Regions from separate parts of the Micromonospora sp. WMMD712 genome, predicted to be linked through region 1. Evidence: riboswitches for the same ligand, from Rfam matches in the RefSeq annotation. Region 1 holds a riboswitch; the other holds the start of a gene.
What was found. A riboswitch is a leader RNA that binds a small molecule or an ion and turns the genes downstream of it on or off. The one in region 1 is predicted to bind cyclic di-AMP.

Region 1 (3,350 bases):
ACCGAGCTGGCGATGGACCGTGTCGGCGACCTCGCCTCCCGCTACTACATCTCCGGCCCCTCGCAGGACATCGGCGCGCTGCTGGTCAGCACCAAGCCGGGCACCCTCGCCGAGCAGCTGACCATCCTGGACCGGCTGGCCGCGCAGGAGCGCAAGCAGGTCGAGGGCGTGCTCGCCGTCCGGGCGAAGTACGACACCGAGAAGCAGAAGCTCGACACGCTCATTGCCACCCAGGAAAAGCAGACCAAGGAACTGGCGGCGAAGAAGAAGCAGATCAACGCCGAGATCAAGCGGCTCCAGGCGTCGATGCCGAAGACCGTGGTGTCCGTCCAGGGATGCCCGACCATCACCGGCGTGATGAATTCGGATGCCCGCACCGCCATCAAGACCGCCTGCGCCCAGGTCGGCGACCCGTACGTCTTCAACACCGCCGGACCGGACACGTTCGACTGCTCCGGCCTGACCCAGTACGCCTACAAGGCCGCCGGGATCTATCTGCCGCACTTCACCGGCGACCAGTGGAAGAAGGGCAAGCTGGTTTCGCGCTCCGAGGCCCAGCCCGGTGACCTGGTCTTTTTCTTCAGCGACCTGCACCACGTCGGCCTCTACATCGGCAACGGCATGATGGTGCACGCGCCCCGGGCCGGCAAGCCGGTCAACGTGAGCAGCATCAACACCATGCCGATCGCCGGCTTCCGCCGAATCGCCTGATCACCGAGCCCGGCCCCCGCGAAGGCCGCGCCGCGCAGCACCGCCCGAAGGCCCCCGGTCTCACCAGACCGGGGGCCTTCGACGCGCGGCGGACATCGACGCCGGCCACGGGCCTGTACGGTGTGTCACGGCCGGTCGGGTTGCGGATCGACGGCGATCGTCTCTACTCTGGCCAATTGTCGGCCGGTAGCTGCACCGCCCAGCCGGGTGGTGACGGTGCGACACCGCCGAGTCGCCTCCGGGCGAGCCGGGGACCCAGGTACGCCGGGGTGAATCCGCAGCGGCGCTGCGGTAGGGCGCTCTCCCTTCCCGCCCGAACCCGTCAGCTAACCCGGTAGGCGGTAGAGGAAGAAGGAGAACGGAGCCCGGTGGCACACCATGCTCCGCGGCGCCCGTCACGCCGGTCGGCCGACGCCGACCGGACGCCGGCCGCGCCGCGTCCCCGCTGGTCACGCTGCACCACCGTCCTCGCCGCACTGGTCGGCGTCGCCGTCGTCCTGACCGGCGCACCGACCGTGGCCCACGCCGACCCCTCGGTCGCCGAGATCGAGCGGCAGATCGACGAGGACTGGAACAAGCTCGAACCGATCATCGAGCGGCACAACGCCACCCGGCAGGACCTCGCCGCCAAGCGCAAGCAGGCCGACGCGCTCGCCGCGCAGATCGGGCCCCTCCAGCGCCAGGTGGACGAGGCGTTGAAGAAGGTCGGCGGCCTCGCCGCCGAGGCGTACAAGGGCGACAACCTGTCGGTGGTCAACGCCCTGCTCGGCAGCCGCACGCCCAGTCAGATGATGGGGCAACTGGAGCTGCTCGACCGGTTCGCCCAGCGCCAGCAGCACGACGTCCAGGCGGTCGTCGACCTCCGCGACGAACTGGCCGCGAAGAAGCAGCCCCTCGACGAGATGGTCGTTCAGCTCACCCGCACCGAGGCCCAGCTCGCCGCGAAGAAGAAGCAGATCAACGCCGAGATCGACCGCCTGCAGAAGCTGCGGCTGAAGGTCTACGGCAACGGAGGCGGCGGCCCCCTGAAGCCCGCCCCCTGCCCGGCGTCCTACCCGGGCGGCGGCGCGGGGACGGCGGTGAAGTTCGCCTGCGCCCAGATCGGCAAGCCCTACGTCTGGGGTGCCGAGGGCCCGAACTCGTACGACTGCTCGGGGCTGATGCTGGCCTCGTGGGCGAAGGCCGGCGTCTCGCTGCCGCACAACGCGGCCCAGCAGCGGTCGGTGACCGCCCGCGTCAGCCGCGCCGACCTGCGCCCCGGCGACCTGGTCTTCTACTACTCCGACCTGCACCACGTCGGCATGTACGTGGGCGGGGGCTGGGTGGTGCACGCCTCCCGGGCCGGCGTCCCGGTGAAGATGAAGCGCGTCGACGACGGCCCGATCCACAGCTACGGCCGCCCCTCCTGAGGAGGCAAGGAAGGGCCCCTTCTTAACGCATACGGTCGAGAAGGGGCCCCTTCTCACACCCTGGCGAGGGCGGCGTGGCGCGCCGCCGCCCGCAGCCGCAGCCGCAGCGGGAGGGTCGGCGGGGCGGCGTCAGCGGGGCGGCCAGGTGCGCCAGTTGCGCCAGGAGCGGCTCGGGGTCGGGCCGCGCTGGCCCTGGTAGCGCGAGCCGTAGACCGCCGAACCGTACGGGTGCTCGGCCGGCGACGACAGCCGGAAGATGCAGAGCTGGCCGATCTTCATGCCCGGCCAGAGCGTGATCGGCAGGTTCGCCACGTTGGACAGCTCCAGCGTGACGTGGCCGGTGAAGCCCGGGTCGATGAAGCCGGCCGTGGAGTGGGTGAGCAGCCCCAGCCGGCCCAGCGAGCTCTTGCCCTCCAGCCGGCCGGCGAGCTGATCGCCGAGCGAGATCACCTCCAGCGTGGAGGCGAGCACGAACTCGCCGGGGTGCAGCACGAACGGCTCGCCGTCGGGCACCTCGATCATGGAGGTCAGGTCGTCCTGCTGCACGGACGGGTCGATGTGCGTGTAGAGGTGGTTGTTGAAGACCCGGAAGAGCTTGTCGAGGCGTACGTCGATGCTCGACGGCTGCACCAGGGTCGGCTCGAACGGCTCCAGCGCGAGCGTGCCGGCCTTCAGCTCGGCGACGAGGTCGCGGTCGGAAAGCAGCATCGCAACACCATAGCGAGGTGCGTGGGTAGGACCGGTCAGCGGGGCTGGTCAGCGGGCCTGCGAATCGGGCGCCCGACCCGCGCGTCGCGCTTCGCGTGTCGTACAGGTGTTCGATAGAATGCGGGCATGGCTTCCTGGTCCGAATTCGCCGCTGACGAGCCACGACTCGCCGACGGGATCCGTCATCTCATGCAGCAGTACGGGCCGGGCTTCGGCTACCTGGCCACCGTCCGCGCCGACGGCGGGCCCCGGGTGCACCCGGTCTCCCCGGTGATCACCGACGAGGGGCTCTTCTGCTTCGTCGTCGACTCGCCGAAGCGGCGCGACCTCGAACGCGACGGCCGCTACGCGCTGCACTCCTTCCCGCCGGAGGACAGCGACGACGAGGCGTACGTGGCCGGGCACGCCCGGCCGGTGACCGACCAGGCCCGGGTTGCCCGGCTCGCCGAGATCGGGCGGGCCGCGCCGCAGGTGGACTGGCGGCTCTTCGAGTTCACCGTCGACGTGGCGATGCTGGCCCGG
Region 2 (3,350 bases), 2.8 Mb from region 1:
GCCACCGCCACCATCGGCCCGTGGCCGCCGGCCGGCGCGCCGTCGCCCGCCGGGGCCGGTCGTCCGCCGGCCACCGCGCCGGCCCCGCAGCGGGTGCCGACCGGGTTCGTCCCCGCCGCCGCCGGCCCCCGCGCGCCGCCGGCCGCCTGAGCAGCACGGCGGGCCCGCCCGCCGCCGTCGCCGACGAACCGCGCCGCCCACCCGCCTGCCGGACCGGCCGCCCCACCCCCCGCCGCCCGCGCCCCGCCCGGCGGCGTGGATCCCGTTCCGCCTCCACCGTCGCAAGGTGCCGACCATGGACATCGTGCTCTACCAGTTCCTGACCGAGGTGCCGCTGGCCGCCGCCATCTGGTCCGTGCTGCTCGTGCTGGCGCTCACCGTGCTCGCGGTGCTGGTCGCCCGCCCCGAGCGGCACCACCCGCCCGCCGTCGAGGCCCCCGCCGGGCCCGCCGCCCCGCCGGCCCCGGCGGCCGCCGACCTGCGCCGGTACGCCGACGAGGTGGCGGTGGCCGCCGCCGGGGCCGCGCAGAACGCCCGCCGTCGCCGGGCCGCCTGGACGGCCGCCCAGGACGCCGCCGAGCGGGCCTGGCAGGCGTACGACGAGGCGGAGACCGCCGCGCGGCGCTTCCGCGACGCGGGGGCGCTGCCGACGCCGCACACCCCGCGCACCACCACCGAGTACGTGGCCCGGGAACGCTGGCTGCACCACGCCGCCACGGCGGCCCACCTGCGGGGCGAGCTGTCCATCGGGCAGCTCTGCGACGTCTTCGCCCGCCGGGGCGGCTGGGACCCGCGGCGGCACCCGGTGGAGCAGGAGGTCGTCCTGGCCCGGGCCGTCCGGGACGGCAGACTGGCCCGCTACCGGGCCGCCGCCGCGCGGGAGCGGGCCGCGTGGGACGACGCCGAACTGGCCGCCGCGGCCGCCCGGGCGCTGGCCGCCGAGGCGTACGCCGCCGCCGAGCGCGTCCGCCCCGCCCCCGCGCCGGCTCCCCGCGCGGCGGTGGCCGGTCGGTTCGTCCCGGCCCTCGGCTGGCGGCCGGCCCGCTGGCGCCCGGCCCAATCCAGCTAACCCACGGGCGGTGGCGTGAGGCGGGTCACTGCCGTCCCGGATCGGGCAGGCTGGTCCGATCGGTCCGATCGTGGGCCGCAATTCGCCGACATTCACGACGCGTTGTCCCGTTGCGGGTCGGCTGACGTCTGTCGGGTCGACACTCCCATTGAGTCACGTCAGTCTCCGTATGACCCGTAAGTTGGTCGGCCTCGGCACGTTTACGCAGGTGGAGTGGGGTTGGCAGGGCTTCCGTCGGCCAGTAGTGTCGGCCCGTCCGGTGCGGTACCCGATCGCAAGAGGCGACGCCGCGCCGACCCGCTCAATCGTGACCATCACGAACCGGGGACCCATTGCACGTCCGGGGTGAATCCGCGGGCCACGGCCTGCGGTAGGGCGATCTTCCCGCCCGAATCCGTCAGCTAACCCGGTAGGCGGTGTCGGAAGGAGTTCCATCCTCGTGCAGTTTGACCCCACCCCCCGGGTTGTTCCTCCACCACGGAGCCCGGTGCCCGCGTCCGTCGCCGTCGAGCCGGCGCACTGACCGTCGCACCCCTGCGTACGCCCGCCTGAACGGGCGTCCCCCCAGAAAGCGGACCCCACCGGCCGCGGACACGTCCGCGCCGCCGTGCGCCGACGCGCGCCCGGGTGCCCCCGCTTCCGCCCCGCCCCGTGGAGGAACACGTGAACGATCAGCTCAAGCGGCACCTGCGGCGACTCGCCACGGAACGCCCCTACCAGGTCGTCGCCGGCTCCGCCGCGGCGCTGCTGCTGGCCTCCGGCACCGGCGCGCTGCTCGCCGCCGTCGACGACGACCCCGCCCCGCAGCGGACCACCAACGCCGCCGTGGCCGAGGTCGCGCCCCGCCTCGACGGCGCGGCCAGCCGCGCCCAGGCCCGGGTCGCCGCGCCGCCCGCGACCGCCGCCCCGGGCAGCGCCTCGCCGTCGCCGAGCGCCACCCCGACCACCCCGAACCCCGACCTGACCGCCAGGTCGACGCCGAAGAAGACGACGCCGAAGCCGGCGGCCCCGAAGCCGCCGTCGACCAAGGTCCTCGACTACGACTACGAGGCCCAGACCACCTACTACTACTGCGGCCCGGCGGCGGTGCGCAACGCGCTCTCCGCCACCGGGGTCGACGGCACCCAGGACGCCCTGGCCGTCCGCCTCGGCACCACCGAGATGGGCACCAACTCCGCCTACGACACCACGCGGGTGCTCAACGAGATGGTCAAGGGCGAGCCGTACCGGACCCGGCTGATCCCCGGCGGCGCCGCCACCCCGGCTGAGGCGGAGCGGCTGCGGGCCGACGTGGTGCAGGCGGTCAGCGCCGGGCGCGGCGTCGTGGTCAACATCGCCGGCGACGCCACCGACGTCGACGGCGGCTGGCACTCGTTCCCCGGCGGCCACTACATCGCCGTCGTCGGCTACCGCGACTCCGGGCGCACCGTGCGGATCGCCGACTCGGCGGACCCGGCCGTCCCGGCGTACTGGATCAGCACCGCCGCGCTGGCCCACTGGGCGGCGACGCGGGGCTACTCGGCCTGACAGCACCCTCCCCCCGCCGGCCCCGGCTCTCCTGCGAAGAGAGCCGGGGCCGGTGCCGTCTCCGGGTAGGCAGGACGATCAGACAATGGGGAGTGGGTCATCGCGTCGGCGGCGCGCCGCATGAACTCGTGCATCGGCCCGCTCCGACGCGGGTTGTGCGATTATCGCACCATGGCTGATGACCAGGAGTGGTGCTTCGTCGGCGAGCAGGTGCGGCACGCCCGGCTGTCCCTGGGGATGTCGCAGCAGGATCTCGCCGGGGCGGTGGGTCTCGACCGCACCATGCTGGCCAAGGTCGAGGCGGGCACCCGGCGGCTGGACGGCCTCGAACTGGCGCGGCTGTCGCGTGCGCTGCGGGTGTCGATGAATTACCTGATCGAGCCACGGCCGACTGTACTGTCCCGGCGGTCCGCGCCGGTGACCGAGGAGATCGGCACCGAGGCCGCCCGCGCGGCCGAGCGGCTGGAGATCGCCCTCGTCGAGTGGCTTCGTGACGTACGTCAACTCGTGGGGCTCGGCGTGCTGGACACTCGTCCACCGCTCCGTTACCCGGGCGCCGTCACGGTCGAGGACGAGGCCCGGCAGGCGGCGCAGTGGCTCAGGCGCGAGTGCGGAATCGATGACGGGCCGATCGGCAGCATCGTCGAGGTCTGTGAACGGGCCGGCCAGTGGACTCTGGTGACCGACCTGCCCGGCGACGGGGCATCGCTGATCGAGGGTGACCTCGCGGTCGCGGTGGTGAGCACCTCGGGCG

Region 2: linked by a shared signal. The riboswitch ahead of O7633_RS30910 (C39 family peptidase) and the one ahead of O7633_RS19430 (NlpC/P60 family protein) in region 1 are both predicted to bind cyclic di-AMP.

What each region holds. Positions count from the first base shown of each region.
Region 1 is NZ_CP120743.1:4,493,852-4,497,201, forward strand. It holds gene O7633_RS19425 (C40 family peptidase) at 1-711, shown strand, start outside; cyclic di-AMP (ydaO/yuaA leader) riboswitch at 927-1,067, shown strand; gene O7633_RS19430 (NlpC/P60 family protein) at 1,080-2,120, shown strand; gene dcd (dCTP deaminase) at 2,250-2,828, opposite strand; gene O7633_RS19440 (pyridoxamine 5'-phosphate oxidase family protein) at 2,955-3,350, shown strand, end outside.
Region 2 is NZ_CP120743.1:7,290,780-7,294,129, forward strand. It holds gene O7633_RS30900 (hypothetical protein) at 1-150, shown strand, start outside; gene O7633_RS30905 (hypothetical protein) at 296-1,069, shown strand; cyclic di-AMP (ydaO/yuaA leader) riboswitch at 1,358-1,500, shown strand; gene O7633_RS30910 (C39 family peptidase) at 1,721-2,596, shown strand; gene O7633_RS30915 (XRE family transcriptional regulator) at 2,768-3,350, shown strand, end outside.